4 regions of the Lentzea rhizosphaerae genome follow, and region 1 is predicted to be linked to each of the others. Evidence: riboswitches for the same ligand, from Rfam matches in the RefSeq annotation. Region 1 holds a riboswitch; each other region holds the start of a gene.
The links. A riboswitch is a leader RNA that binds a small molecule or an ion and turns the genes downstream of it on or off. The one in region 1 is predicted to bind cobalamin.
Positions count from the first base shown of each region.

Region 1 (7,591 bases):
GATGAGTACCGGAAGTGGGATCGCTCGCGACCGGCGTGTTCGTTACGCCGTTCGGGCGTGACACACCGCACACGCTGACCAGGGCGTACCGTCAACCGGACTGTGAAGAGGTTCGCGAACCGGCAGGAGGCGGGCCGCGCCCTCGCCGCGCGACTCGCGGACCGGCCGTGGCACGACCCGCTGGTCCTCGGCCTCCCCCGCGGCGGCGTCCCGGTCGCGAAAGAGGTCGCGAACCACCTCGACGCCGAGCTCGACGTGGTGGTCGCGCGCAAGATCGGCGCGCCCGGTCACCCCGAGTACGGGGTGGGCGCGGTGACGGCGGACAGCGAGCCGATCTACGACCAGCGGGTGCTCAGGGCGTTGCACCTCACCGAGGAACTGCTCGCCGGCACCTGCGATCGGGAACGCGACGAGGCCGCGCGGCGCACCGCCCTCTACCGCAAGGACAAGCCGCTCACCATCTCCGACCGCGACGTCATCCTCGTGGACGACGGGCTCGCCACCGGCGTCACCGCCAAGGCCGCGCTGCACTGGATCGCCCGGCACGAACCGAGAAGCGTCACGCTCGCCGTGCCCGTGGCCGCCAGGGAATCGCTCAGCACGTTCTCGACGCCCGTGGTGGCCGTGCTGGTCCCGCGACATTTCGGCGCGGTCAGCCGCTGGTACGAGCGGTTCGATCAGACGACGGACGCCGAGGTGCTCAGCGCGCTCGAGTAGTGCTCCACCACCGGGAACGGCGAGTAGAACTCGTGCAGCAGCGACGACCAACGCTCGTAGGACGGACCCTGCCGGAAGCCCACGGTGTGCGCCTCGAGCGACTCCCACCGCACCAGCAGCAGGTAGCGCGACGACGTCTCCAGGCACCGCAGCAGCTCGAGGCCGAGGAAGCCCGGCGAGGCGGAGATCAGCTCCCGCGCCTCGCCGAACGCCCACTCGAACTCGGACTCGCGGCCCGGCACCACGTCCAGGACCGCCTGCTCCAGGATCACAGCCGGCAGAACCTGATGTCCGAGGCCAGCACGGCCTTGGCACCGATCGCGGCCAGCTCGTCCATCACGCGGTTCGCGTCCTTGCGCGACACCATCGCCCGCACGGCCACCCAGTTCTCGTCGGCCAGCGGCGCGACCGTCGGCGACTCCAGACCCGGCGTCAGGGCGACCGCGTCGGCGAGGATCGAGCGTGGGCAGTCGTAGTCGAGCATCAGGTACTGCTGGGCGAACACGACGCCCTGCAGGCGAGCCGTCAGCTGCTTCTTGGCCGCGGTCAGCTCGGAGCCAGCACGGTGCACGAGCACCGCCTCGGACTCGCAGATCGGTTCGCCGAACGGCACCAGGTCGTGCTGGCGCAGGGTCCGGCCGGACCCCACGACGTCGGCGATCAGGTCGGCCACGCCGAGCTGGATCGAGATCTCGACGGCGCCGTCGAGGCGAATCACCTTGGCACTGATGCCCCGCGCCCTCAGGTCGCGGTTCACGAGCTTCGGGTACGCCGTGGCGAGGCGCTTGCCCTCCAGGTCCTCGACCTTCCAGTCCTTGCCCTTGGGCCCGGCGTAGCGGAAGGTCGACCCGCCGAAGCCCAGCGCCAGCAGCTCCTCGACGGACGAGCCGTTGTCGTCGGCGCCGGAGTCCGCGGCGAGGTCGCGGCCGGTGATGCCGAGGTCGAGGTCACCGGACGCCACGTAGATCGCGATGTCCTTGGGACGCAAGAAGAAGAACTCGACGTCGTTGTTGAGGTCCAGCACGGTCAGGTCACGCGACTCGTGCCGCTGGCGGTATCCGGCCTCGGTCAGCATGGCGGAGGCGCGTTCGGTGAGCGCCCCCTTGTTCGGGACTGCTACGCGCAGCATGTGGAAGTCTCCGTCAGAGGTACTTGTAAACGTCTTCGAGGGTCAGGCCGCGGCCCAGCATGATCACCTGGAGGCGGTACAGCAGCTGCGAGATCTCTTCGGCGAGCTTCTCGTCGGACTCGTACTCGGCGGCGATCCAGACCTCGCCCGCCTCCTCCAGGACCTTCTTGCCCTGCGCATGGACGCCGGCCTCGAGCGCTGCGACGGTGCCGGAACCCGCCGGCTTGGTGGCGGCTCGTTCGGTCAGTTCGGCGAACAGGGAGTCGAAGGTCTTCACGACGTGACATCCTCCCATCTCCCGCACCCCCGTCCACACCGCGGTCACATCTGTCCCAGGCCGTGGACGTGATCTGTCCTGCATGGACACCCAGTAGCGTGAACTTCGTGTCGGAGTTCGCCGAAGTGCTCGAAGCGCTGCGCCGGGTGCGCGGAATCAACCCGTTCTTCGCCCTCGACGTGGGCCGCCCGGACCAGACGTGGCTGCCCGGATCGGCACTGCTGGAAGGCCCCGCGCTCAAGACCACCATCGACGCCATCGCCACCCGCTACCGGGCGGAGGAGCCACGCGTCGCGGCGAGCCTGTTCTTCCTCAGCTACACCGCGCGGCTGCTCAGCCCGCTCACGGCGGCGAACATCCCGATCGACGTGCGCCCGGAGAACCTGTGGTGGCACCACGACCCGGCGAACGGCCTGAGCGTCCGCATCGACGAGCCGCGGCTGGGCCCGCCTGCCGCCGAGGCACTCGAACCCGTGGTGGAAGCGATCCAGAGGGTCACGCCCGTGGCGCGCGGATTGTTGTGGGGCAACGCCATGTCGAACATCGCGGGCGCGCTCAAAATGGTTGTGCGCGCACAGATGCTCACGGCCGAAGAAGCGGAACTTCGCGGCGCACGGCTGATGAGCGCGCCGCCGTTCGAACAGGCCGGAGAATTCATCCCCTTCCCCGGCGAGGTCACGTTCCGGCGTCGGAGCTGCTGCCTTTACTACCGGGTAGCCGCAGGTGGGAAGTGTGGAGACTGCCCACTCGTGAAGTGATGAACACGACAACTCTTATGGCCGGTTGTGTTTGTGCCGCCGATCAACTTACGGTGCACGCGCCGCAGTGACGGGAAGCCGGTGAGAATCCGGCGCGGTCCTCGCCACTGTGACCGGGAAGCGATCCCCGCCGAGCACGTCACTGGTTCCACGCAGGAGCTGGGAAGACGCGGGGGCAGCGTTGATCCGGGAGTCAGGAGACCGGCTGCGGCGCCGCAAGGAGAGTTGACCTTCCACGAGGTATGGAGGAGCCCGTCATGACGAGCCCCGCAGCACATCTGTCCGCCGTCCGCGTGCCCAAGTGGGCCTTCGCCGCCGCCCTGCTCGGCCTGATCGTCACGTACCTGGTCCTGCAGGAGAACGGACTCGCGCTCGGTGCGAGCTCGGAGCTGCTGCACGAGTTCTTCCACGACGGCCGGCACGCGCTCGGCGTCCCGTGCCACTGATCTCCTGATCACGCACATGACGACGACGTACAAGTCTCTCGCACTGCGGGGGATCGCGGCGGGCGGCATCGCCGGTGTCGCCTCCGCGCTCGTGCAACTGCTGGTGACCGAGATCCCGATCCGCGCCGCGCTGGCGGTCGAAGAAGCCAGGGAACCGGCAGCCGGCGAGGGCCACTCGCACGGTGGCGAGGAAGCACTGGTCAGCCGCGGCGCCCAGGTCGTGGGCGGCATGCTCGGCGTGGTGATCGTCGGCATCGCCGTGGGCCTGGTGTTCGCCACGGCCTACGCGCTGTCGAAGCGATGGTTCGTCGACCGCACGCCGTTCAGCCGCAGCCTCGCCTTCGGTGCCGCCGTGTTCGGCGCGGTGGCACTGCTGCCGTGGCTGAAGTACCCGGCCAACCCGCCCGCCGTGGGCGACCCGGAGACGGTGAACTACCGGACCGCGCTCTACCTGGGTGTGGTGGTGGCCGGCCTCGTGATCGTGTGGGGAGCGAGCCTGCTGGCCGAACGGCTGCGCGCGCAGCCGCAGCCGGTGCGCGTCACCGCGGTGCTGCTCGCGGTGGCCGCGGCCGTCGCGGTGGTGCTGGTGGCGTTCCCCGCGCCGCCGGACACGATCCCCGCGGACATGCCGGTGAACGTGCTGTGGCAGTTCCGCCTCAGCTCACTCGCCCAGCTCGCCACGCTCTACGTCGGTCTCGGCGTGGTGTTCGGCCTGCTGATCGACCCGGCCACGCGCCGGGCCAGGGCCGCGGAGAAGGCCGCTGTCGCTTGACGGTGCGGGGTGGTCGCCGATGCGGCCACCCCAATCCCGCGCCTCGGGCAGCATGAAGCGCATGACCGATCTTCTGCCGTGGCAACGCATCCGCAACTGGTTGCGCACCAACGCTCCCCGGACGTTCGAGCAGATCTCGGCACCCGAGGACGCGATCGGACGGTGGCGCCTGGCCGGTGCGCCTGACCTGTACCCGACGATGTTCACGCCGCTGTCCGCGCGGGAGGCGGTGCGGGAGCAGGCGAGGCTGCGGCACGACGTCTACCCCGAGCTCGACCGCGATCCCGCCGGCACGATGTCGTCGGCGTTCCTGAAGGAGTTCGTCCCGATCGCGGCCAGCGGCACGGGCGACTACCTGTTCGTCGACGGACGGCCGGGACCGGAGTCCGGCTGCGTCCGCGAGTGGTGCCGTGACGACGGCAATCTCGGATCGACGCTGTGGCAGAGCGTCCACGACATGCTCGCCGACGTCGCCCACTCGCTCGAGACCGGCGAACCGGCGCTGCGCGGACACGTCGAGGCCGCCAGGGCCCGGTTCGCCAGGGTCGCGGTCTACGTGCCTGAGGTGCGCGACGGCCTGCTGAGCTGGCAGTCCGTGCGGGATTGAAGGGCGCGCAGCACGTCCAGGTCCACACCCACCAGCGAGTCGCGGAAGATCCGCCGCTCCCCCGCCGTCACCTCGACGTCGCACGGCACCACCAGAACCGTGCACCCGGCGGCGACGGCGGCGGCCACCCCGGTCGGCGAGTCCTCGATCGCCACGCACCGCGTCGCGTCCACGCCCAGCAGCCGGGCCGCCTTCAGGTACGGCTCCGGCAACGGCTTGTTCAGGCCGTCGACCTCGTCGCCGCACACCGTGACGTCGAACAGGTCCCTGCCGATCGTGTCCAGCGCGACCTCGGTCAGCGAGCGCTCCGTCGACGTCACCAGCGCCATCGGCACGCCCGACGCGCGCACCGCCCGCAACGCCTCGGCAGCGCCCGGTCGCCACGGCAGGCCGGCGCGGAAGACCTCCTCGGTGCGGCGCGAGATCCACGCGGCGCCGTCCACCAGGTCCTCGGGTGAGGGCTCGATGCCCACGTCGGCGAAGAGCAGGCGCATCGTCGTGGGCACGTTGGTGCCGACCATGCTTTCGCGGGTCTCCAGGGAGAGCACCCCGCCGAGCTTCTCCGCGTACTCGTAGAGCGGGATGTCCCACAGCTTCTCGGAGTCCAGCAGGGTGCCGTCCATGTCCCACAGAACGGCAGAGAGGTCAGACATTGAAGTACTTCGCCTCCGGGTGGTGCGCCACGAAGGCGTCGGTGGACTGTTCGGGGTGCAGCTGGAGCTCCTCGGACAGGGTCACGCCGATGCGTTCCGGGTCGAGCAGGTCGACGATGCGCCTGCGGTCTTCCATCTCGGGGCAGGCGCCGTAGCCGAACGAGTAACGCGCGCCGCGGTAGCCGAGCTTGAAGAACTCCTCGACCTCGGTCGGGTCTTCCGCCGCGACGGACTCACCCGACGGCCACACGAGCTCCTCGCGGACCCGCTTGTGCCAGTACTCGGCCAGCGCTTCGGTGAGCTGGACCCCCAGTCCGTGGACTTCCAGGTACTCACGATACGCGTTCTTGCCGAACAGTTCGTTGGCGTAGTCGGCGATGGGCTGGCCCATCGTGACGAGGTGGAACGCGATGACGTCGACCTCGCCGGACTCGCGGGAACGCCAGAAGTCCGCCAGGCAGAGGCGGCGATCCCTTTTCTGGCGCGGAAAAGTGAACCGGAAGCGCTCGGCGGAGTCCGCCGACGGCTCTTCCAGGATGACCAGGTCGTCGCCCTCGGAGACGCACGGGAAGTAGCCGTAGACCACTGCGGCGTGGGCAAGAACACCTTCCGTGGCAAGGCGTTCCATCCAGTAGCGCAGACGCGGGCGGCCCTCGGTCTCGACCAGGTCCTCATAGGACGGTCCGTTGCCACCGCGCGTGCCCTTGAGGCCCCACTGGCCCATGAACGTCGCCCGCTCGTCCAGCAGTGCCGAGTAGTCCGCGACCGGGATGCCCTTCACGACCCTGCTGCCCCAGAACGGTGGCGCCGGGACCGGGTTGTCGGTGGCCACGTCCGAGCGGCCGGCGACCGTCTCCTCCTCGACGGCGGCGGCCTTGCGGGCGGCGGCGATGCGCAGCGAACGTTCGCGGCGCGCCTTGCGTTCCGCTGCCTTGGCCTCGGCTTCGGGATCCACTCGCGGAGCTTCACCGCGCTTGGACGCCATGATCGCGTCCATCAGGCGCAGGCCCTCGAACGCGTCACGGGCGTAGCGGACGTCGCCGAAGTACATCTCCGTCAGGTCGTTCTCGACGTACGCACGCGTCAACGCGGCGCCGCCCAGCAAGACCGGCCAGCGCGCGGCGACACCCCGGGAGTTCATCTCCTCGAGGTTCTCCTTCATGATCACCGTGGACTTGACCAGCAGGCCGGACATGCCGATCGCGTCCGCGCGGTGTTCCTGCGCGGCCTCCAGGATCGCGTTGATCGGCTGCTTGATGCCGATGTTCACGACCTCGTAGCCGTTGTTGGACAGGATGATGTCGACGAGGTTCTTGCCGATGTCGTGGACGTCGCCCTTGACGGTGGCGAGCACGATCCGGCCCTTGCCGCCGTCCTCGGACCGTTCCATGTGCGGTTCGAGGTGCGCGACGGCGGACTTCATGACCTCGGCGGACTGCAGCACGAACGGCAGCTGCATCTGGCCGGAGCCGAAGAGCTCGCCGACGGTCTTCATGCCCGCCAGCAACGTGTCGTTGATGATCTGCAACGCCGGGCGTTGCTCCAAGGCGGAGTCCAGGTCGGCTTCCAGGCCGTTGCGCTCGCCGTCGACGATCCGGCGCTCCAGCCGTTCGAACAACGGCAGCGCGGCCAGTTCCTCGGCGCGGGAGGCGCTGTTCGACTTCGTGGTGACGCCCTCGAACAGCTCCATGAGCTTCTGCAGCGGGTCGTAGCCCTCGCGGCGGCGGTCGTAGACGAGGTCCAGCGCCACCGCGCGCTGCTCGTCGGGGATGCGCGCCATCGGCACGATCTTGGACGCGTGCACGATCGCGGTGTCGAGGCCCGCCTGCACGCACTCGTGCAGGAACACGGAGTTGAGCACCTGGCGCGCGGCCGGGTTGAGTCCGAAGGAGACGTTCGACAGGCCCAGGGTCGTCTGCACGTCCGGATAGCGGCGCTTGAGCTCGCGGATCGCCTCGATCGTCTCGACGGCGTCGCGGCGGACCTCCTCCTGGCCGGTGGAGATCGGGAACGTCAGGCAGTCGACGATGATGTCGTTGACCCGCATGCCCCAGTTCTGCGTCAGGTCCTCGATCAGCCGTACGGCGACGCGGACCTTCCAGTCCCTGGTGCGGGCCTGGCCCTCCTCGTCGATGCACAGCGCCACGACCGCCGCGCCGTGCTCGGTGACCAGCCGCATGATCTTCTGGAAGCGGGACTCCGGGCCGTCGCCGTCCTCGTAGTTGACCGAGT
Region 1 is NZ_JBHRZI010000030.1:52,571-60,161, forward strand. Features, by position in the region: gene ACFOWZ_RS34420 (phosphoribosyltransferase) at 103-717, shown strand; gene ACFOWZ_RS34425 (antibiotic biosynthesis monooxygenase family protein) at 678-989, opposite strand; gene hisG (ATP phosphoribosyltransferase) at 986-1,846, opposite strand; gene ACFOWZ_RS34435 (phosphoribosyl-ATP diphosphatase) at 1,860-2,123, opposite strand; gene ACFOWZ_RS34440 ((2Fe-2S)-binding protein) at 2,231-2,881, shown strand; cobalamin riboswitch at 2,930-3,105, shown strand; gene ACFOWZ_RS34445 (CbtB domain-containing protein) at 3,139-3,327, shown strand; gene ACFOWZ_RS34450 (CbtA family protein) at 3,344-4,099, shown strand; gene ACFOWZ_RS34455 (hypothetical protein) at 4,161-4,706, shown strand; gene ACFOWZ_RS34460 (HAD family hydrolase) at 4,652-5,359, opposite strand; gene metH (methionine synthase) at 5,352-7,591, opposite strand, start outside.

Region 2 (7,591 bases), on a different contig from region 1:
GGAACTTGCGGGTTTCCGGGTCGAGCACGTAGGTCTCGGTCAGCTTCTCGTACATCCAGTCCGCGACGACACCGGTCGTGGCGTCGTAGCCGAACAGGTACTCGACCGTGGCCTGGAGCTCGAACGCGCCCTTGTACCCGTGGTTGCGCATCGCCCCGACCCAACGCGGGTTGACCACGCGGGCGCGGAAGATCCGTGAGGTCTCCTCGGTGAGGGTACGGGTCCGGACCGCTTCCGGCCGCGTGCTGTCACCGACGTACGCCGCGGGTGCCTTGCCCGTCAACGCCTTCACCATCGTGACCATGCCGCCGTGGTACTGGAAGTAGTCGTCCGAGTCGGCGATGTCGTGCTCGCGGGTGTCGATGTTCTTGGCCGCCACCGCGATCCGCCGGTACGCCGACTCCATGTCCTCACGCGCCGAGATGCCGTCGACGCCGCGGCCGTACGCGTACCCGCCCCACACCGCGTAGACCTCGGCGATGTCCGACGAGTCGCGCCAGTTGCGGCTGTCGATCAACGGCAGCACGCCCGCGCCGTACGCGCCCGGCTTCGACCCGAAGATCCGCAGGGTCGCCCGGCGCTGGTCGCCGTGCTCCTCCAGGTCCTTCAGCGTGTGCGCCCGCACGAAGTTCTGCTCCACCGGCTCGTCCAGGGCCGCCACCAGCTGCACGGCGTCGTCCAAAAGGGACACGACGTGCGGGAACGCGTCCCGGAAGAAGCCCGAGATCCGGACGGTGACGTCGATGCGCGGCCTGCCCAGCTCCTCCAGCGGAACGACCTCGAGTCCGGTGACGCGGCGGGACTGGTCGTCCCACACCGGCCGCACGCCCATCAGCGCGAAGACCTCGGCGATGTCGTCACCGGCCGTGCGCATCGCGGACGTGCCCCAGACCGACAGACCCACCGAAGGGGGCCACTCGCCGTCGTTCTCCTCGCGGTACCGGGCGAGCAGCGAGTCCGCCATCGCCTGGCCGGTCTCCCACGCGAGGCGTGACGGGACGGCCTTCGGGTCGACGGAGTAGAAGTTGCGACCTGTCGGCAGCACGTTCACCAGGCCGCGCAACGGCGAACCGGACGGGCCGGCCGGGATGTAGCCGCCGTCCAGCGCGTGCAGGACGTTGGTCATCTCGTCCGTGGTGCGAGCGAGCCGCGGCACCACTTCCAGGGCCGCGAACTCCAGGATCTTCTGCACGTCGGCGGATTCGTGCAGGGTCTTGGCCGTGGCGACGTCCCAGCCCGCGTCCTCCATCGCCTGGACGAGTGCACGCGCCTGTTCTTCAACGGCGTCAACGTCCTCACGGGCCGTGCCGACGAGCCCGAGCGCCTCCCGCAGGCCGGGCAGCGCGGCGACCTGACCGCCCCACATCTGCCGTGCCTGGAGCATCGCGAGCACGAGGTTCACGCGAACGCTGCCGGTCGGCGCCTCGCCGAGGATGTGCAGACCGTCGCGGATCTGGACGTCCTTGACCTCGCACAGCCAGCCGTCGACGTGCAGCAGGAACTCGTCGAACTCCGCGTCGTGTGGCCGGTCGTCCAGGCCGAGGTCGTGGTCGAGCTTCGCGGCCTGGATCAACGTCCAGATCTGCGCGCGGATCGCCGGCAGCTTCGCCGGGTCCATCGCGGAGATCGAGCCGTACTCGTCGAGCAGCTGCTCCAGCCGCGCGATGTCGCCGTAGCTGTCGGCCCGCGCCATCGGCGGCACCAGGTGGTCGACCAGCGTGGCGTGCGCGCGCCGCTTGGCCTGCGTGCCCTCGCCGGGGTCGTTGACGAGGAACGGGTAGACCAGCGGCAGGTCGCCCAGTGCCGCGTCCGTGCCGCAGGAGGCCGACATGCCGACGGTCTTGCCGGGCAGCCACTCCAGGTTGCCGTGCTTGCCGACGTGCACCACGGCGTCCGCGCCGAACTCGGACTCGATCCACCGGTACGCCGCGAGGTAGTGGTGCGACGGCGGCAGGTCGGGGTCGTGGTAGATCGCGATGGGGTTCTCGCCGAACCCTCGCGGCGGCTGCACGATCACGACGACGTTGTTGGACCGCAACGCGGCCAGCACGATCTCGCCGTCCTTCGACCTGCTGCGGTCGACGAAGAGCTCACCGGGCGCCTCGCCCCAGTGCTCCTGCATCGACTCGCGGAAGTCCTCCGGCAGCGTCTCGTAGAACTCCCGGTAGTCGGCAGCCGCGATGCGCACCGGGTTGCTCTCGAACTGCTCCTGCGTGAGCCAGTCCGCGTCCTGGCCACCGGCGGCGATCAGCGCGTGGATCAACGCGTCGCCGTCGAGCTCCTCGACACCGGGCAACGCGTCGCCGATGTCGTAGCCGTGCTCCTGCATCGCCTTGAGCAGCCGGACCGTGGACGCGGGCGTGTCGAGCCCGACCGCGTTGCCGATGCGCGAGTGCTTCGTCGGGTACGCCGACAGCATCACGGCGATCTTGCGGTTCTCCACCGGGATGTGGCGCAGCTTCCCGTGCCTGACCGCGATGCCCGCGACGCGCAGCGCCCGTTCCGGGTCGGCCACGTAGACCGTGAGGCCGTCGGAGTCGATCTCCTTGAAGGAGAACGGAACCGTGATGATCCGGCCGTCGAACTCGGGGATCGCGACCTGGGTCGCGGTGTCCAAAGGAGACAGTCCGTCGTCGTTCTCGTCCCACGACTCACGACTCGACGTGAGGCACAACCCCTGCAGGATCGGCACGTCCAACGCGGCCAGCGCACCCACGTCCCACGCGTCGTCGTCGCCACCGGCGGACGCCTTGGCGGGGTTCGTGCCACCAGCCGCGAGCACCGTGACGACCAGCGCGTCGGCCTGGCACAGCGTGTCCAGCAGCTCGGGCTCGGCGGTGCGCAGCGACGAGCAGTAGACGGGCAGCGGCTTGCCGCCCTTGGCCTCGATCGCGTCGCACAACGCGTGCACGAACGCCGTGTTCCCGGCCACGTGGTGCGCGCGGTAGTAGAGCACCGCGACCGTGGGGCCTTCTCCGGTCGTCTCCCGCTCCAGCACACCCCACGTGGGCGTGGCCGTGGGCGCCTCGAAGCCGTGCCCGGTCAGCAGGACGGTGTCGGACAGGAACTTGTGCAGCTCGGCCAGGTTCGCCGGCCCGCCGTGCGCCAGGTAGAGGTGCGCCTCGGCACACACGCCACCGGGCACCGTCGACAGCTCCATCAGCGCCGCGTCGGGCTGCTGCTCACCGCCGAGCACGACCACCGGCAGCCCGCTGGCCAGCAGCCAGTCGAGCCCTTCCTCCCACATCCGGCGCCCGCCGAGGATGCGCACGAGCACGAGCTCGACGTCCTGGGTCAGCCCGGGAAGGTCGTCCACGGTGGTGCGCGCCGGGTTGCCGAGCCGGTACTCGGCACCGCTCGCACGCGCCGACAGCAGGTCGGTGTCGGAGGTCGACAGCAGCAGGATCACGCAGGCTCCATCCCTCGTGGGGTCCTCGCCCCAGGTTGCGGGTGACAGGCGAAGCGGAGTTCCTGACTCCCAGCGTCCGCTGGTCACAGTGGCGGGACCGCGCCGGATTCACACCGGCTTCCTCCTGCGCTTCGTCGTTCGGGCTCACCCTAACCGGCGGGTTACAGTCCGACCTATGCGTAGTCACCCGGATGCCTGCCCCGGCGCCGTAGAGCTGCACCCCGCGGCCGACGGCGGGCTGGCGCGCATCCGGGTCCCCGGCGGCACGCTTTCCGCTGCTCAGTGGGACGTCGTGCGGGTCGCGGCACTGGAGCTCGGATCCGGCTCGCTGGAACTGACCTCGCGGGCGAACCTCCAGATCAGGGGCCTCGCGGACGGCGTGGAGCTGGGTGAACGGTTGCGTGCGGCGGGCCTGTTGCCGTCCGCGACGCACGAGCGGATCCGCAACATCATCGCGGCGCCACTGGAGGACAACCAGTCGCTGGTCGACGCGCTGGACGCGGCGTTGTGCGCGGACCCGCTGCTGGCCGCGCTGCCAGGGCGTTTTCTCGTCACGGTGGGGCACGCGGTGAGTGGTCTGGGCGGCGACTTCGGGCTGGTCGGAGAGGTGCTCCTGCTCGCCGGTACCGATACAGGTGTCCGAGTTCACGACCCCGTCGACGCCCTGCTGACCGCTGCCCGCCTCTTCCAGGGGATGCGCGGGACCGCCTGGCGCCTGTCCGAAGTGGACGGCGGTGTGCGAAAGATCACCGAGCACTTCGGTGTTTCCGACGCCCCGCGGATCACCCCGGCTGTGACGCCCGTCGCACCTTCGCCCACGACTCCCGGCGTGCCGTTGGGCCGCCTGGACGCGCACCAGCTCCCCGGCGTCCCGATCCGGCTGACGCCGTGGCGGAGCCTGGTCGTGCCTGCCGGAACCGACGTCTCGGGGCTGATCACGGATCCGGACTCGCCGTGGCACGGCGTCAGCGCCTGCACCGGGCGCCCCGGCTGCGCCAAGTCGCTCTCCGACGTACGCGCCGATGCGCGCGCTTGGGTTGACGCGTCCCACCACACACACGTGCCAGGCCGGGTACCCCCAATTTCAATTCTAGGGAGCAGGTCCGACACTCCCGGCCCGGTTCACTGGTCGGGCTGTGCACGCCGATGCGGTCGCCCCGCCGGCGATGTGATCGAGTTCGTCGCGACCGGCGACGGCTACGAGGAGATCAGGTGACGGAGTACATCAAGGACGGCGCGGAGATCTACCGCCAGTCCTTCGCCACCATTCGCGCGGAATCGGACCTCACCAGGTTCCCAGAGGACGTCGCGAAAGTCGTGGTCCGCATGATCCACGCGTGCGGCATGACCGACCTGCCGAACGACGTCGCTTTCTCCCCCGGCGTCGTCCGCAACGCTCGCGCGGCGCTCCAGGCAGGTGCGCCGATCCTGTGCGACGCCAACATGGTCGCGTCCGGCGTCACCCGCCGCCGCTTGCCCAAGGACAACGAAGTCCTTTGCCACCTCCAGGATCCGCGCACTCCCTCGCGAGCCAAGGAGATCGGCAACACCCGCAGCGCCGCCGCCCTGGAGCTGCTGCAGGACCGCTTCGAAGGTGCCGTGATCGCCATCGGCAACGCCCCGACCGCGCTGTTCCACCTGATCGACCTGATCGAGGCAGGAGCGCCCCGGCCGGCCGCGATCTTGGGCATCCCGGTCGGGTTCATCGGTGCCGCGGAGTCCAAAGAAGCTTTGGCCGCAACGGATCTGGAGCACCTCGTGGTGCACGGCCGGCGCGGCGGCAGTGCCATGACGGCGGCGGCCATCAACGCGATCGCGAGCGAGGAAGAATGACGGGCAAGCTCTACGGCGTCGGGCTGGGTCCCGGTGACCCGGAACTCGTGACGGTGAAGGCCGCACGGCTCATCGGGGAAGCCGACGTGATCGCGTTCCACAGCGCGCGGCACGGGCGCAGTGTCGCCAAAACCATTGCGGCACCGTACTTCCGCGACGGCCAGATCATGGAACAGCTCGTCTACCCGGTCACCACCGAGGACACCGACGACTACCAGGGCGAGATCGACGCGTTCTACGAAGAGGCCGCGGCCAAGCTCGCCGCGCACCTCGACGCCGGACGTGACGTCGTCGTCCTCGCCGCCGGAGACCCGTTCTTCTACGGCTCCTACATGCACATGCACAAGCGGCTCGCCGACCGCTACGAGTGGGAGGTCGTGCCCGGCGTCACGAGCGTCAGCGGTGCGAGTGCTGTTCTCGGCACCCCGCTGGTCGAGCGCGACGAGGTCCTCACCATCCTGCCCGGCACGCTGCCTCCCGCCGAGCTCGCGACCCGCCTGGCCGACACCGACTCGGCCGCGATCCTCAAGCTGGGCCGCACTTTCGGCAACGTCAAGACGGCCCTCGAAGCCTCCGGCAGGCTCGACGGTGCCTGGTACGTCGAGCGCGCCACCACCGGCCGCCAGAAGATGTCGCCGCTGGCCGACGTCGACCCCGGCGAGGTCCCCTACTTCTCCCTGGCGCTGCTGCCCAGCAACTCCAAGCCCGAGGCGCGCAAGGGCGAGGTGACCGTCGTGGGTCTGGGCCCTGGCAAGACCGCCTGGCTCACACCGGAAGCCCGCCAGGAACTCGAAGCCGCCGACGAGCTCGTCGGTTACACCACCTACCTCAACCGCCTCCCCGACCGGCCCGGCCAGACGAAACACGCCTCCCACAACCAGGTCGAGTCGGAACGTGCCGCCTTCGCGCTGGACCTGGCGCGCAAGGGCAAGCGGGTCGCGGTCGTGTCGTCCGGCGATCCCGGCGTCTTCGCGATGGCCACGGCCGTCCTGGAGGTCGCAGCGGAAGCCGGTGACGTCCCGGTGCGGGTCATCCCGGGCGTGACGGCGGCGAACGCCGTGGCGGCCAAGGCCGGTGCACCGCTGGGCCACGACTACGCGGTGATCTCGTTGAGCGACAGGCTCAAACCGTGGGACGTCATCGCCGAACGTTTGACCGCCACCGCCAAGGCCGACCTGGTGATCGCGATCTACAACCCGGCCTCCAAGGCCCGCACGCACCAGGTCCACGAGATGCGCGACCTGCTGCTGCAGCATCGCTCCCCGGACACGCCGGTCGTCGTCGGACGTGACGTCGGCGGTCCCGAGGAAGAGATCCGCGTCGGAACGTTGAAGACGCTCGACCCGGACACGATCGACATGCGCTGCCTGCTGATCATCGGCTCGTCCCAGACCGTCGTCACGGACGCGGGCGTGGTGTTCACGCCGCGCCGCTATCCGACTGATTAGCCTCCTTCCCTGCGGCCATACGGACCATGTATGTCGGCGATTGACGTGGTAGGCCCGTTTGGGTTCGACTGACCCCGAAAGTCGACCGGCAACCGTGGTCGCAGGGATGAAGGTGTCATGTCGCTCATCGCTCCGGGCGAGGCCGGGAATCTGCCCGTGGAGTTGACCAGTTTCGTCGGCCGCCGGCGGGAGGTGACCGAGGCCAAGCGGGTGTTGTCGGTCTCTCGTCTGGTGACCTTGACCGGGTTCGGCGGGATCGGCAAGTCCCGGCTCGCACTGCGGGTGGCCGCACAGGTGCGGCGGTCCTTCGACGGCGGTGTGTGGCTGGTCGAACTGGGCGAGCTGCGGGATCCGGAGCTGGTGGCGCACACCGTGGCCGCCGTTCTGGGACTGCGGGAGCAGGCCACCGTGGGACCGGGAGACCACTCGGCGTGCCCACCGATGACGCTGCTGACCGAGTACCTGGCGGCACGAAACGTCCTGCTGGTGCTGGACAACTGCGAGCACCTGGTGGACCCGGTCGCGAAACTGGTCGACGCGCTGTTGCGGGCCTGCCCGGGGTTGCGGGTGCTGGCCACCAGCCGGCAGGGGCTGGGTGTCGGAGGGGAGGTCACGCTGCCGGTACCGCCGCTGCCGGTACCGGACCTGGCACAGCCACCCACCCTGCGAGGGCTGCCCCAGGTCCCGGCGGTGGCCCTGTTCGTCGAGCGGGCCGTGGCGGTGGTGCCGGAGTTCTGCCTCACCGCGGACAACCTGGACGCGGTCGCACAGATCTGCCGCCGGGTGGAAGGCCTGCCACTGGCGATCGAGCTCGCGGCGGCGCGACTGGCGGCGCTGGCGCCGCAGGAGATCCTGAACCGGATGTCCAACCGGTTCCGGCTGCTGGCCGCTGGTCCGCGCA
Region 2 is NZ_JBHRZI010000027.1:145,252-152,842, forward strand. Features, by position in the region: gene cobN (cobaltochelatase subunit CobN) at 1-3,409, opposite strand, end outside; cobalamin riboswitch at 3,445-3,576, opposite strand; gene ACFOWZ_RS30555 (hypothetical protein) at 3,585-4,625, shown strand; gene ACFOWZ_RS30560 (precorrin-8X methylmutase) at 4,622-5,242, shown strand; gene ACFOWZ_RS30565 (precorrin-2 C(20)-methyltransferase) at 5,239-6,690, shown strand; gene ACFOWZ_RS30570 (ATP-binding protein) at 6,808-7,591, shown strand, end outside.
Region 2: another riboswitch for cobalamin. It lies ahead of cobN (cobaltochelatase subunit CobN); the one in region 1 lies ahead of ACFOWZ_RS34445 (CbtB domain-containing protein).

Region 3 (7,591 bases), 220 kb from region 1:
AACTGCAAGACCTCCTACCTGTGCCTGAGCGAACACGCCAACTTCGGCGGGCACCAGATCAGTTTCTGGAAGTGCCGCGACGTGAACCTCGGCTACTACAAGCTGCCGGACGGTCGCACGTGGAACGACCAGGTGTCGTCGATCAGGAACGCTCAGTCGCGTGGCGTGCAGTCCCGCTTCTACAACTACGACGGGAGCGGCGATCCGGACAGCCCCAGCAACTGGAGGTTCGTCATCGCCCTGAACGCCGGGCACTACCTGCGGGACCTGTCGAGGGATACCTCTGCCGACGGCGGCTACGCCAACGACAAGATCGACATCGTGCACGTCTGCTGACGGTCACGACAGCGGTGACGGGTCCCGGCATCCGTCACCGCTGACCGGCCGATCTGCCCCAGCTGACCAGCGCCGGCTGCTTCCAGGCGTGCACCAGCCACGGCAGGATCCGCGGCAACCGGTCGGCGACGATGTCGTGCAGCACCAGCACGATCCGCCCGGACCGCTCGGGTCCCGCGTCCAGCCACACCGCCTGCATCAGGACACCGGTCCGCAGGTCGAGCCCCGCCTCCGCCTCCGCGAGGGCAGCGGGGGTGGCGGCGACGGGGTCGGTCACCTCGTGGTGAACGAAGCCGGAACGACACAGTTCGGGATGCAGTTCCACCAGGGAATCCATGGCGGCGGCCAGACGTCCCACGCCCAGGCCGGCCCGAACCTGCACCGTCATCGCCCTCACGTTAGGAGAGCCTAACCTAGGTTCACGGTGTGCTCACTGAGTCCCAGGACACGGCGATGCCGTGCCGCCCGCTCAGTAGCCGTCCCCTCCCCAGAACTGCTCTTCCAACATGTCCGCCGTCCCCGCCAGGAGCTGGAGCGGGTCGGTGAACTCGTGGATGTCGAGGTCCACCAACGGCAGCGAGTGCCGGACCACGACGTGCTCCCCCATGATCGCGAGGCCGCACGCCACGGTCGACCTGCCGACCTCCTCCAGCACCTCGCGCAGGTTCACGTCCTTCGCGAGGCCGCACGGCGAGGCGATCTGCACCCACTCGTGCATCTTGTCGAGGACTTCCCGGACGATGATCACGACCTGCGTGCGATCGTCGTCGCCCTCGTCGTCGTCCCCGAACGTGAAGAGGACCCTCAGCTCCTCGCCCTCGTCGTGGATGACGTCGTACTCGGCGCGGATGTAATCCGCGAGGTCTCCCCAACTCGCCATGGCGCAACCCTACTGGCCGCGATCGCCCACAGCCCGACCACCAGCACTGCGCCGACCTCGGCGATGAGCAAGATCCTCTCGATGTAGCCCAACGGGAACACGCGCCACCACCGAACGTCGGAGGCCGCGCCCATCACAATGGCGTAGAGGATCGGCATGAAAGCGACAACGCTCAACAGACCGGACGCCATCGTCCACCTGGCGTGTCGGCCCCACACGTGGTCCTTCAGCCACGGCCGTGCCAGCGCGATGATCGCGACGGGCAGGCTGACGAACGCGAGCATGCTGCCGAACCGGTGGATGCTGCCGCTGACCTCGTTGGTGCCCATGGCCCAGTTCGTCTTCGGGAACGCCACCACGAGCAGCAGGCCTGCTGACCACAGGATCAGCGCGATCGAGCCCGCGGACCGCCATCTGGCCAGCCCCTTGTGGACGAGGGCGACGAGGATGGCGAGGGAACCGGCGGCCAGCAGCAGCACGGCGACGTCGAAGACCGGGCGGTAGTCACCCAGCGCGTACTCGCTGATCGTGCGGCGCAGCGGGCCGACGGTCAGGTCGAGCAGACCGACCATGGCCACCGTGGCGACGACGGCGAGCGAGCCGCCGGTGGCGGCTAGGCGAGGAATCAGCACATATCGGTCAACGCCGTGGCTCGGTCGCGGGGTTCCTGGGTTCAGGAAGCCGACAGGTTCAGCTCAGGATCGCGCCGCACGTGATGTTGACCTGCGCTCCCGTGATCGTGCGGCCCCAGTCGGAGGCCACGAACACCGCCGCTCTGCCGACGTCGTCCAGCGTGGCGGCCCTACCGAGCAGCGTCTGGCCGACGATGTCCGGTTCGACCCAGGCGCGGAACTCGTCCGGGATCGACTCGGGGATCCCGCCCGTCTGCAACGTCACCGCCCGCACAGGGTGAGGCCGGGGCCGTGCGTCAGGCGGGCGGCGGTGGCCGCGCTGGACCTCCAGTGCGGCAGGTAGTGCGGGTACCACCGGTCCAGTGTCGTGAAGCGGTCCTCGAACTCGAGCTCCCGTCCGGTCATGTCACCGAGCGCAAGTCCTACCTCAGCGCGACGGCGGCCTCTTTTTCCACCGCTTCGGCGACGGCGTTCAGGGCCGGCGAGTCGAGCTTCCACTGCTGCCAGTACAGCGGCACGGACACCGTGCGGCCCGGTGCCAGGTCGATCAGGCCCTCCTGCAGCTGCTGCGGTGGCACCATTCCCCAGCCCAGGCCCGCCACGATCGCCCGCACGTACACCTCCGACGACGGCACGTAGTGGCGGTGTTCCGAGGCGCCGCGGCCGCGGGTCAGCGTGCGCACGAAACGGTCCTGGAGGTCGTCGTTGCGGTCGAAGACCACGACCGGCGCGTCCGGCAGCCACGACTTCGGCTGCCCATCGGCGAACCGGTCCACAAAGGACTGCGATGCCATTGCCGCGTAACGGATGTGGCCGAGCCTGCGCACCGAGCAGCCCGCGACCGGCTCGCGGGAGGACGTCACGGCTGCCATCACCAGGCCTTGCCGCAGCAACGCCGTCGTGTGGTCCTGGTCCTCGCGGTGCAGGTCGAACGAGATCTTCAACGACGACGGGACCCGTTGCAGGGCGGGGAGGAACCACGTGGCGAGCGAGTCGGCGTTCACCGCGATCGGCACCCGCACCACGGCGTCCGAGCCCAGGGCGGCGTCCAGGTCCTGGTCGAGGGCGAGCAGTTGCCGACCGTAGCGGACGATCACCTCCCCCGACGGCGTCAGCCGCACCGGACGGGCGCGCACCAGCAGCACGCGGCCAGTGCGCTGCTCCAGCGCCTTGATGCGTTGGGAGACAGCGGAAGGCGTGACGTGCAACGCGGTCGCGGCTGCGTCGAACGTGCCCGCGTCGACGACCGCGAGCAGCGTGCGCACCAGGTCGAGGTCCATCACGAGCGCTAATGGTACGTAAGAATCTTTAGCTGGTCTCATCAAGACGGCGTCAATACCGTCGACGGTGTGACTGACCTGCTGCTCGGCTTCGGCACCATGATGACCCTGATCGTCGCCATCGGCGCGCAGAACGCTTTCGTGCTGCGCCAAGGACTTCGACGCCAGGCCGTCGCGAAGGTCGTCGCCGTGTGCGCCGTGTCGGACGCGATCCTCGTCGCGGTCGGCGTCGCCGGGTTCGGCGCGGTCGTGAAGGCCTTCCCGCAGGCGATCACGGTCGCGGCGGTCGTCGGAGGCGTTTTCCTGCTGGGGTACGGGTTTCTCGCGGCGCGCCGGGCGTTCAAACCACAGTCGATGAACGTCCAGGCGACGGGATCCGGCAGGCCCGTGCTCACTGCGCTCGCGCTGACGTGGCTCAACCCGCACGTCTACCTGGACACGCTGCTGCTGCTCGGCTCGATCGCGGCCGGACGGTGGCTGTTCGGGGTCGGCGCGGTCACCGCGAGCGTCACGTGGTTCGTCGCGCTCGGGTTCGGCGCCCGGCTGCTCAGTCCTCTGTTCGCGAAGCCCCGCGCGTGGCGGGTGCTGGACGGCCTGATCGCCGCCGTGATGACCGCTCTCGGGGTGGCCCTGATCGCCGGGTGGTGATCATCACCGCCACCGCCGACACGGCCAGGACGCCTGTTGTCACGGGCGCCGCGGCACCGGTGAAGAGGGACGCCGAAGCAAGCCCCGCACTGACGAGAGCACCGATGACAACGCGCGACCGAAGATCACCCACGTTGATCACCCTAGACCACGACACGCCCATGTTGGGTGGTGATTCAGGCCCCACCACCACATGTAGTATCTGCCGCGCTGGTGGTTCACCGGCCCGGAGCACCGGGCCGATGAGGCAAGAGGGAACCCGGTGAGAGTCCGGGACTGCCCCGCAGCGGTGAGTGGGAACGAAAGCCGTCAACGAAGCACTGGGTGACCCCTGGGAAGCGACGGCCGGTAGGAGCGAGCAAGGCGCCCACGAGTCCGAAGACCTGCCACCGGTGTGCGCGCAAGCCTGCGCGCACGACACGGTGCCTCGAGGGAGGGCAGCTGTGTGCCCTCAGTGGCGCGCGCGCATTCCTTCGAGCCTTGCTCGCGAGGAGAGAGCGTGCCCGACCGCCTTTCAGTGGTCATCCATGAAGCGTGTGCCGACCTGCCCAACGCGTCGGCGGAGGCGGTTCTGGCTGAGACCAAGCGAAATCTGTACGAAGGCATCACCGACGCCGAGCTCGCGCTGGCGCCGATCATGGCCGCCCGCGCGATGGTCGAGCAGGACCCGGACTACTCCTACGTCAGCGCCCGGTTGCTGCTGGACAAGCTGCGCACCGAGGCGTGCGGAGTGCCGTTGTCGCACGCCGAGATGACCGAGCGCTACCCGTCGTACTTCGCCGCGTTCGTCCGCCACGGCATCGAGCTGGGCCAGCTCGACCCGCGCCTCGCGGACTTCGACCTGGCTCGTCTCGGCGCCGCGCTGAAGCCGGAACGCGACCTGAACTTCCAGTTCCTGGGCATGCAGACGCTGTACGACCGCTACTTCCTGCATCACGACGGCCGCCGCTACGAGCTGCCGCAGGCGTTCTTCCTGCGCGTCGCCATGGGCCTCGCGCTCGAGGAGGACGACCGCGACGCCCGTGCGATCGAGTTCTACGAGCTGCTCTCGTCGTTCGACTTCATGTGCTCGACACCGACGCTGTTCAACTCGGGCACGACACGCCCGCAGCTGTCGTCGTGCTTCCTCACCACCGTGGAGGACGACCTCGCCGGGATCTTCCACGGCATCAGCAACAACGCGCTGCTCAGCAAGTTCGCCGGCGGCCTGGGCAACGACTGGACGCCGGTGCGCGGGATCGGCGCGCACATCAAGGGCACCAACGGCAAGTCGCAGGGCGTCGTGCCGTTCCTCAAGGTTGCCAACGACACCGCGGTCGCGGTCAACCAGGGCGGGCGTCGCAAGGGCGCGGTCTGCGCGTACCTCGAAACCTGGCACATCGACGTCGAGGAGTTCCTCGACCTGCGCAAGAACACCGGCGACGAGCGGCGCCGCACCCACGACATGAACACCGCGAACTGGGTGCCGGACGAGTTCATCCGCCGGGTGCGCGCGAACGGCCAGTGGACGCTGTTCTCGCCCGACGAGGTGCCGGACCTGCACGACGCGTTCGGCGACGACTTCGCACGGAAGTACCGCGCGTACGAGGAGAAGGCCGACAACGGCGAGATCAAGGTCTTCCGCCGTCTCCCCGCCGTCGACCTGTGGCGGCGCATGCTGACCATGCTGTTCGAGACCGGCCACCCGTGGATCACGTTCAAGGACCCGTGCAACCTGCGTTCGCCGCAGCAGCACAGCGGTGTCGTGCACTCCAGCAACCTCTGCACCGAGATCACCCTGAACACCACGACCGACGAGGTCGCCGTGTGCAATCTCGGCAGTGTGAACCTCGCGCGGCACGTCACGGCCGACGGCGTCGACCACGCACGGCTCGAAAAGACCGTGCGCACCGCGGTTCGCATGCTCGACAACGTGATCGACGTGAACTACTACACGATCCCCGAGGCGCGGAACTCCAACCTCGAGCACCGCCCGGTGGGGCTGGGTCTGATGGGCTTCCAGGACGCACTGTTCACGCTCGGCACGCCGATGGCCAGCGCGGAGGCCGTCGAGTTCGCCGACCGCAGCACGGAGGAGATCAGCTACTACGCGATCTCCGCCAGCACCGATCTGGCGCAGGAGCGCGGCGCGTACCGGTCGTTCGAGGGTTCGTTGTGGAGCAACGGGATCCTGCCGATCGACTCCATCGGGATCCTGGCCCAGAACCGCGGTCCCGGCGAGCTCGACCAGAACCGCGAGTCCACGATGGACTGGGCGGCGGTCCGCGAGAAGGTCCGCAAGGGCATGCGGAACTCGAACGTCATGGCCATCGCGCCGACCGCGACCATCGCGAACATCACCGGCGTGAACCAGTCGATCGAGCCGCTGTACCGCAACCTCTACGTGAAGTCGAACATGTCCGGCGACTTCACCGTCATCAACCCGGACCTGGTGCACGCGCTCAAGCAGCGCAAGCTGTGGGACGAGCAGATGATCTCGGACCTGAAGCTGCACGACGGCAGCCTCGGCCCGATCGACCGGGTGCCCCCGTACCTGAAGGCGTTGTACGCCACGGCGTTCGAGGTCGACAGCTCGTGGCTGATCGAGGCGGGCGCGCGCCGGCAGAAGTGGATCGACCAGGCGCAGTCGCTGAACCTCTACCTCGCGCAACCGAGCGGCCGCAAGCTCGACGAGCTGTACCAGCTGGCGTGGGTGCGCGGCCTCAAGACCACCTACTACCTGCGCACGCAGAGCGCCACGCACGTGGAGAAGTCCACGTTGCAGGGCACCGACGGCAAGCTCAACGCCGTCTCCCCCACCGCCTGCTCCATCACCGAACCCGACTGCGAGGCCTGCCAGTGACGAACATCGAAGCGGGCGCCGGGCGCGTCTCCGTCGACGAGAAGGCGATGATCAACTGCCGCGCCGACGTCAACCAGCTGCTGCCGCTCAAGTACCACTGGGCGTGGGAGAAGTACCTCAACGGCTGCAACAACCACTGGATGCCGACCGAGGTCTCGATGCAGGCCGACATCAGCCTCTGGAAGTCCCAGGACGGTCTGACCGACGAGGAACGCCGCATGATCAAGCGGAACCTCGGCTTCTTCGCGACTTCAGAATCGTTGGTGGCCAACAACATCGTGCTCGCGGTGTACCGGCACCTGACCAACCCCGAGTGCCGCCAGTACCTGCTGCGTCAGGCCTTCGAGGAGGCCGTGCACACCCACACGTTCCAGTACATCTGCACCTCGCTCGGTCTGGACGAGGGCGAGCTGTTCAACATGTACCGGGAGATCCCGTCGATCACGGACAAGGCCGCGTGGGCGCTGCAGTTCACGCAGCACCTGGAGGACCCGGAGTTCCGGACCGGCACGCCGGAGAACGACCAGGCGTTCCTGCGCGACCTCGTCGCGTTCTACGTGGTCTTCGAGGGCATGTGGTTCTACACCGGGTTCGCGCAGATCCTGTCGCTCGGACGGCGCAACAAGATGGTCGGCGTCGCCGAGCAGTACCAGTACATCCTGCGCGACGAGTCGATCCACCTGAACTTCGGCATCGACGCGATCAACCAGATCAAGATCGAGAACCCGCACCTGTGGAACGACGTGTTCCAGAAGGAGGTGCGCACCATGCTCGCGGAGGGCTGCGAGCTGGAGATCGCCTACGGCCGGGACACGATGCCGGGCGGCATCCTCGGCCTCAACTCCGAGCTGTGCGAGCAGTACATGCGGTTCATCACGAACCGCCGCTGCGCCCAGCTCGGCCTGGAACCGGTGTGGGAGCCGACCGAGAACCCGTTCCCGTGGATGTCGGAGATGATGGACCTGAAGAAGGA
Region 3 is NZ_JBHRZI010000030.1:269,647-277,237, forward strand. Features, by position in the region: gene ACFOWZ_RS35500 (peptidase inhibitor family I36 protein) at 1-336, shown strand, start outside; gene ACFOWZ_RS35505 (hypothetical protein) at 371-724, opposite strand; gene ACFOWZ_RS35510 (hypothetical protein) at 806-1,216, opposite strand; gene ACFOWZ_RS35515 (DUF998 domain-containing protein) at 1,141-1,848, opposite strand; gene ACFOWZ_RS35520 (SDR family oxidoreductase) at 1,907-2,113, opposite strand; gene ACFOWZ_RS35525 (hypothetical protein) at 2,110-2,253, opposite strand; gene ACFOWZ_RS35530 (LysR family transcriptional regulator ArgP) at 2,271-3,128, opposite strand; gene ACFOWZ_RS35535 (LysE/ArgO family amino acid transporter) at 3,228-3,776, shown strand; cobalamin riboswitch at 3,974-4,181, shown strand; gene ACFOWZ_RS35540 (ribonucleoside-diphosphate reductase subunit alpha) at 4,276-6,618, shown strand; gene ACFOWZ_RS35545 (ribonucleotide-diphosphate reductase subunit beta) at 6,666-7,591, shown strand, end outside.
Region 3: another riboswitch for cobalamin. It lies ahead of ACFOWZ_RS35540 (ribonucleoside-diphosphate reductase subunit alpha); the one in region 1 lies ahead of ACFOWZ_RS34445 (CbtB domain-containing protein).

Region 4 (7,591 bases), on a different contig from region 1:
CTCGGCTGTTCCGGCTCCCGGCACCTGCGTGGTGCCGGGAGCCGAGCCGTCTACGGGGACTGTTCCAACCGCGTGGCGCGCGGCTTCAACTCCTCCGCGGTCTCGTCCCGGTCGGGACCGAAACTGAGGAGGTCGGCCGCTGCCTCGCGCAGCAGCTCCGGGTCGTCCGGCCGCTGCAGGCAGGCCAGCCGGTACGCCGGATTGCGAGCCCACACCGGAAGAGCCATCCAGTCGGCCGCCCGCACGTCCCGCAGGGCGGCCAGGATCTCCGGGTCCTCGTCCACCGAGGTGATCAGATCCCGCGCCGCTCTGGTGTCCTCGAACGTTCGCGCCGGCTGAATTTTCGAAGTACGCGGGGAGCTTTCGTACTCTCGGAGAGCACGAAAGGGCCCCGCGTGCGTTTCAGAGCTGGCCGTGCGCCTCACGCCACGCGCGCTCCTTCTGGATCCACACGTTGTCCTGCGGGAACTCGTCGATCGTCGGCACCCTGCGGATCTCGGTCTTGAACCCGGCCGCCCTGATCGGGGCGCGCTTGGCCCACTCGACCGCCTCCTCCTTCGAGGAGACGTTGATGATGTAGAAGCCGTTGAACAGCTCCTTGGCCTCGCCGTACGGCCCGTCCGTGACGAGCGGCGGTTCGCAGGAGTAGTCGACGACGACACCCTGCGCCGGGTCGTCGAGGCCCTCGGCGGCCAGCAGCACGCCCGCGCGGATCATCTCCTCGTTGAACTGGCCGGTGAGCTCCATCATCTTGTCGAAGTCCACGTCGCCCAGGTTCGCCCAGGCCTCGTCGGTCGCGCGCCAGATCAGCATGAACTTCATGGTGTGTCTCCCGTGTCTGTGCGGGGCTCCTCAGCCCCTCGGCATCCACAGGTCGAACGGGGCCGGCGGGGGATCGACACGACCGCAGAACATTTTCCGAAGATCTTTTTTTAACGTCCGTCCGACACGGACGGTGAGTCCTCGGTAACGTACCGCTCTGCCGATCTGGGGGGATTGGTCAGAACGGGAGAGGCATGCACAACGAAAACCCGGCGGTGGAGCACGCACGGCGCTACCGCAACGGCGAGGGGGAGCCGGAGGCGTTCGTCGAAGCCTTCCGGAAGAGCACGGTCTACCTGCAGCGGATCGATCCGCTGTCGCTGCCGGTGATCACGATCGAGGGACTGAGCTGGCTCGCCGCCTTCTCCAGTCCCGAGCTGTTGCGGCAACACCTCGAGGCCAGGCGCGAGAGCATCGATGTCGGCTACCTGGCAGTCACCGGTGAACGGCTGCTCGACCACTACCTGCGCGCGTTGCCGAAGCCCACCGGTGTCGTCTTCGACAACGGGACCGGGCACATGATGACTCTGCCTCCGGTGCGCGGCATCGTCGCCGACGACGTGGCGGTGGACGCGTGACCGGCTTCGGCGTCGACCTCACCGCGATGGGGCAGGCGATCAAGGGCATCAACGACACGGTTGCCGCGCTGAAGGAGATCGCGCCGGACGGTGGCCACCTCGCGTCCACCACCAGCACCTTCGGGATGCTCTGCCCCGGCCAGGACGAGTGCGGTGACGAGGTGCTCGCCGATGCGCTGGAGGAGTTCTTCGACCGGTGGCGCTGGGGCCTGCGGCACCTGGTGAAGGAAGGCACGGAGATGGTGTCCGCGCTCACCGACACCAAGAGCGTGTACGAGCAGGCGGAGGACAAGGTCAAGGAGGCGTTCCAGCTCCTGCTCGGCAACCCGAACTCCCACGACGACCCGACCAAACAGTCCTGGGAGGACCTGGCCAAGTCCGGCCTGAACCAGACCACGCCGGGTGAGCAGTGGGACAAGGCCACCAAGGGCGCCGCGGACGCGTGGGACTCGTCGGTCAAGGACATCCTCGGCGAGGAGACCTCGTTCAAGAAGGCCGGTGACCGCTCGTGAGCTTCTTCGGCCGCAGCGAGCTCGGTGACACCGACGATCCCAAGGAGCTCGTCCCCGGCAATGTCGCGACCCTCGAGGAGACCGCGAACGGGTTGCGCAAGCTCTCGACCGCCTGCCAGGAGGCGTACGCCGGAGTGTCCAAACTGGACGTCGGCCACTGGACGGGGCAGGCGGCCGAGAAGTTCGGCGGCTACTTCGCCAAGGAGACTCCGAGGTGGCGTGACGCGGCGGAGGCGTTCGGTCCGGCGGTGGACGCGCTGACGACGTACAAGGGTGCGGTCGAGCGCGCCCAGCGCGATGCCGCCGAGGCGATCCGCATCTACAACGAGTCGAAGGCGGAGACGCGGGCGGCTGAGAAGGAGTACGACGCCGCGTCGGCGCAACACGAGAAGGCCTCGCTGGACGCGTTCGCGAACGGTGGTGCCGCACCGGGTCCGCTCGCGCCGTTCAGCGATCCGGGAAAAGCCAAGCGGGAAGAGGCCGAACGGATCCTCGCCGACGCGCGGAAGGCGGTGAAGGACGCGGCCGCGCAAGCCGCCTCGGTGATCGACAAGTCGAAGGACAAGGCACCGGAGGAACCAGGCTTCCTCTCCAAGTTCGTGGCGACGGCCGAGGACACGTTCGAGAAGATGTCCGAGCAGGTGGAGAAGTTCGGCGACGGCCTGGGCAGGTCCGTGACCAGCCTGGTGACGTTGATCCGAGCAGGGAACCCGCTCGACCCGTACAACGTGGCGCATCCCGGCGAGTACGCGGCCAACATGATGAAGCAGGCCTCGGGCATGGTGCACATGGTCACGCACCCGGCAGAGGCCGTGAAGGGCATCCTCAACTTCGAGGAGTGGAAGAAGGACCCGTTCGGCGCGGCGGGCCAGCTGGTCGGTGACATCGCGATCGGCATCGCGACGGACGGCGCCGGTCTGGCCGGCACGGCGGAGAAGGCGATTGCCCGCGAGGCGGCGGAGGCCGCCGCGCGGGAGGCGACCGAGCAGGCCGCCACCAGGCTCGGCAGGCACGTCGACGACGGCAGGCCGCCGTGGTTGCGGGAGGACTACGAGCCCTCGTCGCACACGGCGGAGTACAACCCGCACCACGGCGACGAACCGTTCGGTCCGCAGAAGACGGACCCGGACCAGCCCGACGCCCCCTCCGAGCACCGCGAGCCCGACTCGCCGGCGGAGGAACCGAAGCGCGAGCCGGACGAGCAACCCAGGGTCCGGGAACCGGAACACCTGCCGGAACCCGACAAGAGCGACTACTTCTACCTCAAGGACCTGGTCGGTCGGATCGAGAGCGGCCTGGGCGACCTCCGTCCCGACGAAGCGTTCAGGCAGCGGGAAGTGATGAACAGCTACCGGCAGCAGATGCGCGACATCATGGCCAAGCACGCCTGACGCACCCAGGAGTTCGTACCGATGCACCCCCAGCAACCGCCTATGCGTCCGCAGCACCCGATGCGTCCGCCGCAGCGACAGATGTCACCTCCCCAGCAGCCGGTGGAGGAGCTCCCCGAGTGGACGAAGGGCGGCGAGTTCCCGCCGGTGTCGCGGAACATCCCCCTCCACGGCAAGGATCCCGCCTCCGGCAAGGAACAGCTCTGGGTCGGCCGGGTCGTGTGGCAGGCCCGGACGGTGAAAGAGATCACGATGGCCGTCTACGGCCCGTTCGGCCGCAAGATGTCCACCGGCGAGTCCGTGTTCGACGCCCTGCTCAAGATCCGTGTCGAGCTGGAGGACCGGGAGCAGCACGATCCACCGTGGAAGGTCCTGGTGAAGGGCTCGCGGCGGGACGTGTGGCACGTCGGCCACAAGGTGTCCGTCTTTCCCGGCGACCGGGCGGAGGTGCTCGTCCCCGGCGAGAAGGCGACCGAGTCCGTCGACGTGCTCGCGATGCTCGGTCCTGACGACACACCGAAGTTCGGCCTCGTCGAGCACCAGATGGCGAACTGCATGGAGTACTTCCGCCGCTTCGAGCCGGAGTTCGGTGCGGGAGGTGTCCTCTGACGATCAGGCCAGCCACAGGACGAAGGAGATCAGCAGCATCCAGTGCTGGCCGGCGACCGCCGCGGCACGCCACCCCGGTGCGGCCAGGCGCGAGATCCAGAGGCTGAACGGCACGAACAGCAGCCCAACCACGAAGTAGACGAGCGGCAGCAGCCAGAGTCCGTCGGCGGTGCCACCCTGGGCCGCTGTGATGAAGAACGTGCCCATCACGCCGACCAGGAACATGCCGAGGTAGAACGCCGCGTTGCGGTGCCAGAGGAACACCGGCAGCGGCGTCACCGCGATCGCCCAGCCGGTCAGCGCCTGCGGCAGCACCTGGCACGACGCCGGCGTGCAAAAGGCCTGGTTCAGCGCGCCGGCGAGCTGCTGCTGCAGGACGAAGCCGCCCAGGATGCCGAGGAGGAGCGCGACGAACGCGATGAGGGCGATGGTGTTGTCGTCCACCTGAGACACCTTCGCCGTGCCGTACTCCTTCCGCAGTCGCTCACGCCGCTGTCGTCTTCGGTCGCCCAGGTCCATGTCTGTCAGACGCGTCTCCGCCCGATTTTGTGGAGTGGCTCGTGGGTTAGGGTGAGCTCGTCGTGCACGGGGGAAGTCCGGTCGAAGTCCGGCGCTGACCCGCAACGGTAGGTCCTCCACGAGGGCGAGCCCGAATACCCGCACACGGCTGAAGAGAACCTCCGACTCCTGCCGTGGACTGCGGGAAGGGACCAAGTGATCGGGAAGATCAGCGCGCTCGTCGGCGTGCTCGCCGTCAGCGTCGTCGCGGGCGTCTCCCTCGGACCTGTCTCCGTGCCGTTCGGCCTCACCCTGGAACTGCTGCACGCGGCCGTCACCGGCGGCACGATCCCGGCGGACCTCGCCGGGCAGTACCACATCGTCTGGGACATCCGGCTGCCCCGCGTGCTGCTCGCCGCGGTAGTCGGTGCCGGGCTGAGCGCGGTCGGCGTCGCGATCCAGGCGATGGTCCGCAACGCCCTCGCGGACCCGTACGTCCTCGGCATCTCGTCCGGCGCGAGCGTCGGTGCGACGGCGGTGGCGACGCTCGGTGTCCTCCAGGGGCTCGGTGTGTACGCGCTCTCGACCGGAGCTTTCCTGACCGGACTCGGTGCCACGGCGCTGGTCTACCTCACCGCGCGCACGAGCGGCGGGCTCACACCGTTGCGGCTGGTGCTGACCGGAACCGCGCTCGCGTACGGGTTCTCCGCCGTGGCGATGCTGCTGGTGTTCCAGGCACCGCACGGTGAGGCGGCCCGCAGCGCCATGTTCTGGTTGCTCGGCAGCCTCGGCGGAGCGAACTGGCAGTCGTTGCCCGTCGCCACGGTGGTGACCGCGGCCGGGATCGTCTACCTGATGTCCAGGGCGCGGCAGCTCAACGCGCTGGCGATGGGCGACGAGACCGCGACCACGCTCGGCGTGGCGGTCAACCGGTTCCGCACGCACCTGTTCGTCGTCACCGCGGGCATCACCGGCGTGCTGGTGGCGGTCAGCGGGGCCGTCGGGTTCGTCGGGCTGATGCTGCCGCACCTGACGCGCATGGTCGTCGGCGCCGACCACCGCAGGGTCCTGCCGCTCGCGCCTCTCGCCGGAGCGAGCTTCCTGGTGTGGGTGGACGTCGCCGCCCGGATGCTCGCGGCACCGGAGGAACTGCCGCTCGGCGTCATCACGGCCGCGATCGGGGTGCCGTGCTTCATCTTCCTCATGCGCCGCAGGGCCTACGTGTTCGGAGGACGCTGATGCGCGTCGAGGTCGACCAGGTCACCGTCCGCGGCATCGTCGAGGACATCACGCTGCACGCCGACAACGAGGTCGTCGGCATCGTCGGCCCGAACGGCAGCGGCAAGTCGACCACGCTGCGCTGCGTCTACCGCGCGCTGAAGCCGGACGCGGGCGCCGTGCTGATCGACGGCCAGAACGTCCACAAGCGACACGACCTCGCCCGCGATCTGGCCGCGCTCACGCAGGAGTCGCAGGTCGAGTTCGACTTCACGGTCAGCGAGGTCGTGGAGATGGGCAGGCTGCCGCACGACCGCGACCCAGTCCGCGACCGTCGGGTGGTCGCGGACGCACTGGCCACAGTGGACGTCGCCCACCTCGCCGAGCGCAGCTTCCTCAGCCTGTCCGGCGGCGAGCGCCAGCGCGTGCTGATCGCCAGGGCGATCGCCCAGGAGCCGAAGGTCCTCGTGCTGGACGAGCCGACGAACCACCTCGACATCCGTCACCAGCTCGAGGTGCTGTCCCTCGCCCGAGGCCTGGGCGTCACGGTGCTGACCGTCCTGCACGACCTGAACCTGGCCGCGTCCTTCTGCGACCGGCTCCACGTCCTCGACGAGGGACGTCTCGTGGCGGGCGGCACCCCGGAGGAAGTCCTGGTGCCCGAGCTGATCGCCAAGGTCTTCCACGTCACCGCACACGTCGTCACGCACCCCACCACGGGAGTTCCGCAACTCCTGTTCGACCAGGAGGTCACCCCTTGAGAACCGCACTCGTCACAGCCGCTCTGCTGCTCGTCTCCGGCTGTGGCGCCACGGTCGCGCAGGACGCCTCGAAGACCGACCCGGTCACCGTCACGAACTGCGGCCAGCAGGTCACGTTCGACGAGGTTCCGTCCAAAGTGGTCACGAACGACACCGGCATCACCGAGCTGATGTTCGCGCTGGGTCTCAAGGACCGCATGGCCGGGTACGTCGTGAACGGCGACAACACCGCCGACCTCAAGACCTCGCCGTGGAAGGCCGACTTCGACAGCACCCGCAAGCTCGCCGACAAGATCTCCAAGGAGGTCGTGCAGGGCGCCAACGCCGACCTCGTCTTCGCCGGCTGGAACTACGGTTTCAGCGAGAGCACCGGTTTCACACCGGACGCGTTGAAGCAGCTCGGGATCGGCACGTACCAGCTCACCGAGGCGTGCCGGAACGGCGTCGGCAAGCAGCGCGGCATCATGCCCGCCCTGGACGCGTTGTACACGGATCTCCGCAATCTGGGGAAGATCTTCCGCGTCGAGGCGAAGGCGGAGGAGCTCATCAAGGGCTACCAGCAGCAGATCGACAACGCGGCCGAGCTCATGGAGGGCAAGCCGCGCCCGAAGGTGTTCCTCTACGACAGCGGCCAGGACCAGCCCTTCACGTCCGGGAAGAACGCGGCCCCGCAGGACGTCATCGGCAAGGCCGGTGGCGACAACGTCTTCGGCGACCTCAACGACAGCTGGACCACGGTCAACTGGGAGGCCGTCGTGCAGCGCAACCCCGACGTGGTCCTGATCGTCGACTACGCGGACGGCGACTTCAACACACCTGAGCAGAAGCAGAAGTTCCTGGAGGGCTTCGCGCCGCTCGCGAATTCCCCGGCGATCAGGAACAAGCGCTTCTACGCCCTTCCGTACGCGGCGCTGGTCGAGTCGCCGCGCAACCCGGCGTCGATCGAGGCCTTCGCGAAGTACCTGGCTTCTGCGTGACCTCGGGGCCCTGCTTGTGATGTGGGCCACTGGCCTCAACGTGACCTACGAGGTGAAGAACGTCGGCGCCATCGCCTGTCAGGGTGACGTTCTGCTCGGCTCGGCTCCGATCGAGCACTCGGAGCGGATCGGTGAAGTCGGATCTGGGAAGTGGTTCGGCATCGGCATGTCCGCCTCCCCGCAGACCGCCTACGTACCGGGCGTGGTGCCGGACGTCGCCTGCAT
Region 4 is NZ_JBHRZI010000015.1:561,565-569,155, reverse strand. Features, by position in the region: gene ACFOWZ_RS19690 (hypothetical protein) at 51-284, opposite strand; gene ACFOWZ_RS19685 (YciI family protein) at 403-822, opposite strand; gene ACFOWZ_RS19680 (SseB family protein) at 1,017-1,400, shown strand; gene ACFOWZ_RS19675 (hypothetical protein) at 1,397-1,912, shown strand; gene ACFOWZ_RS19670 (putative T7SS-secreted protein) at 1,909-3,303, shown strand; gene ACFOWZ_RS19665 (hypothetical protein) at 3,385-3,912, shown strand; gene ACFOWZ_RS19660 (hypothetical protein) at 3,916-4,356, opposite strand; cobalamin riboswitch at 4,458-4,591, shown strand; gene ACFOWZ_RS19655 (FecCD family ABC transporter permease) at 4,627-5,649, shown strand; gene ACFOWZ_RS19650 (ABC transporter ATP-binding protein) at 5,649-6,389, shown strand; gene ACFOWZ_RS19645 (ABC transporter substrate-binding protein) at 6,386-7,366, shown strand; gene ACFOWZ_RS19640 (hypothetical protein) at 7,386-7,591, shown strand, end outside.
Region 4: another riboswitch for cobalamin. It lies ahead of ACFOWZ_RS19655 (FecCD family ABC transporter permease); the one in region 1 lies ahead of ACFOWZ_RS34445 (CbtB domain-containing protein).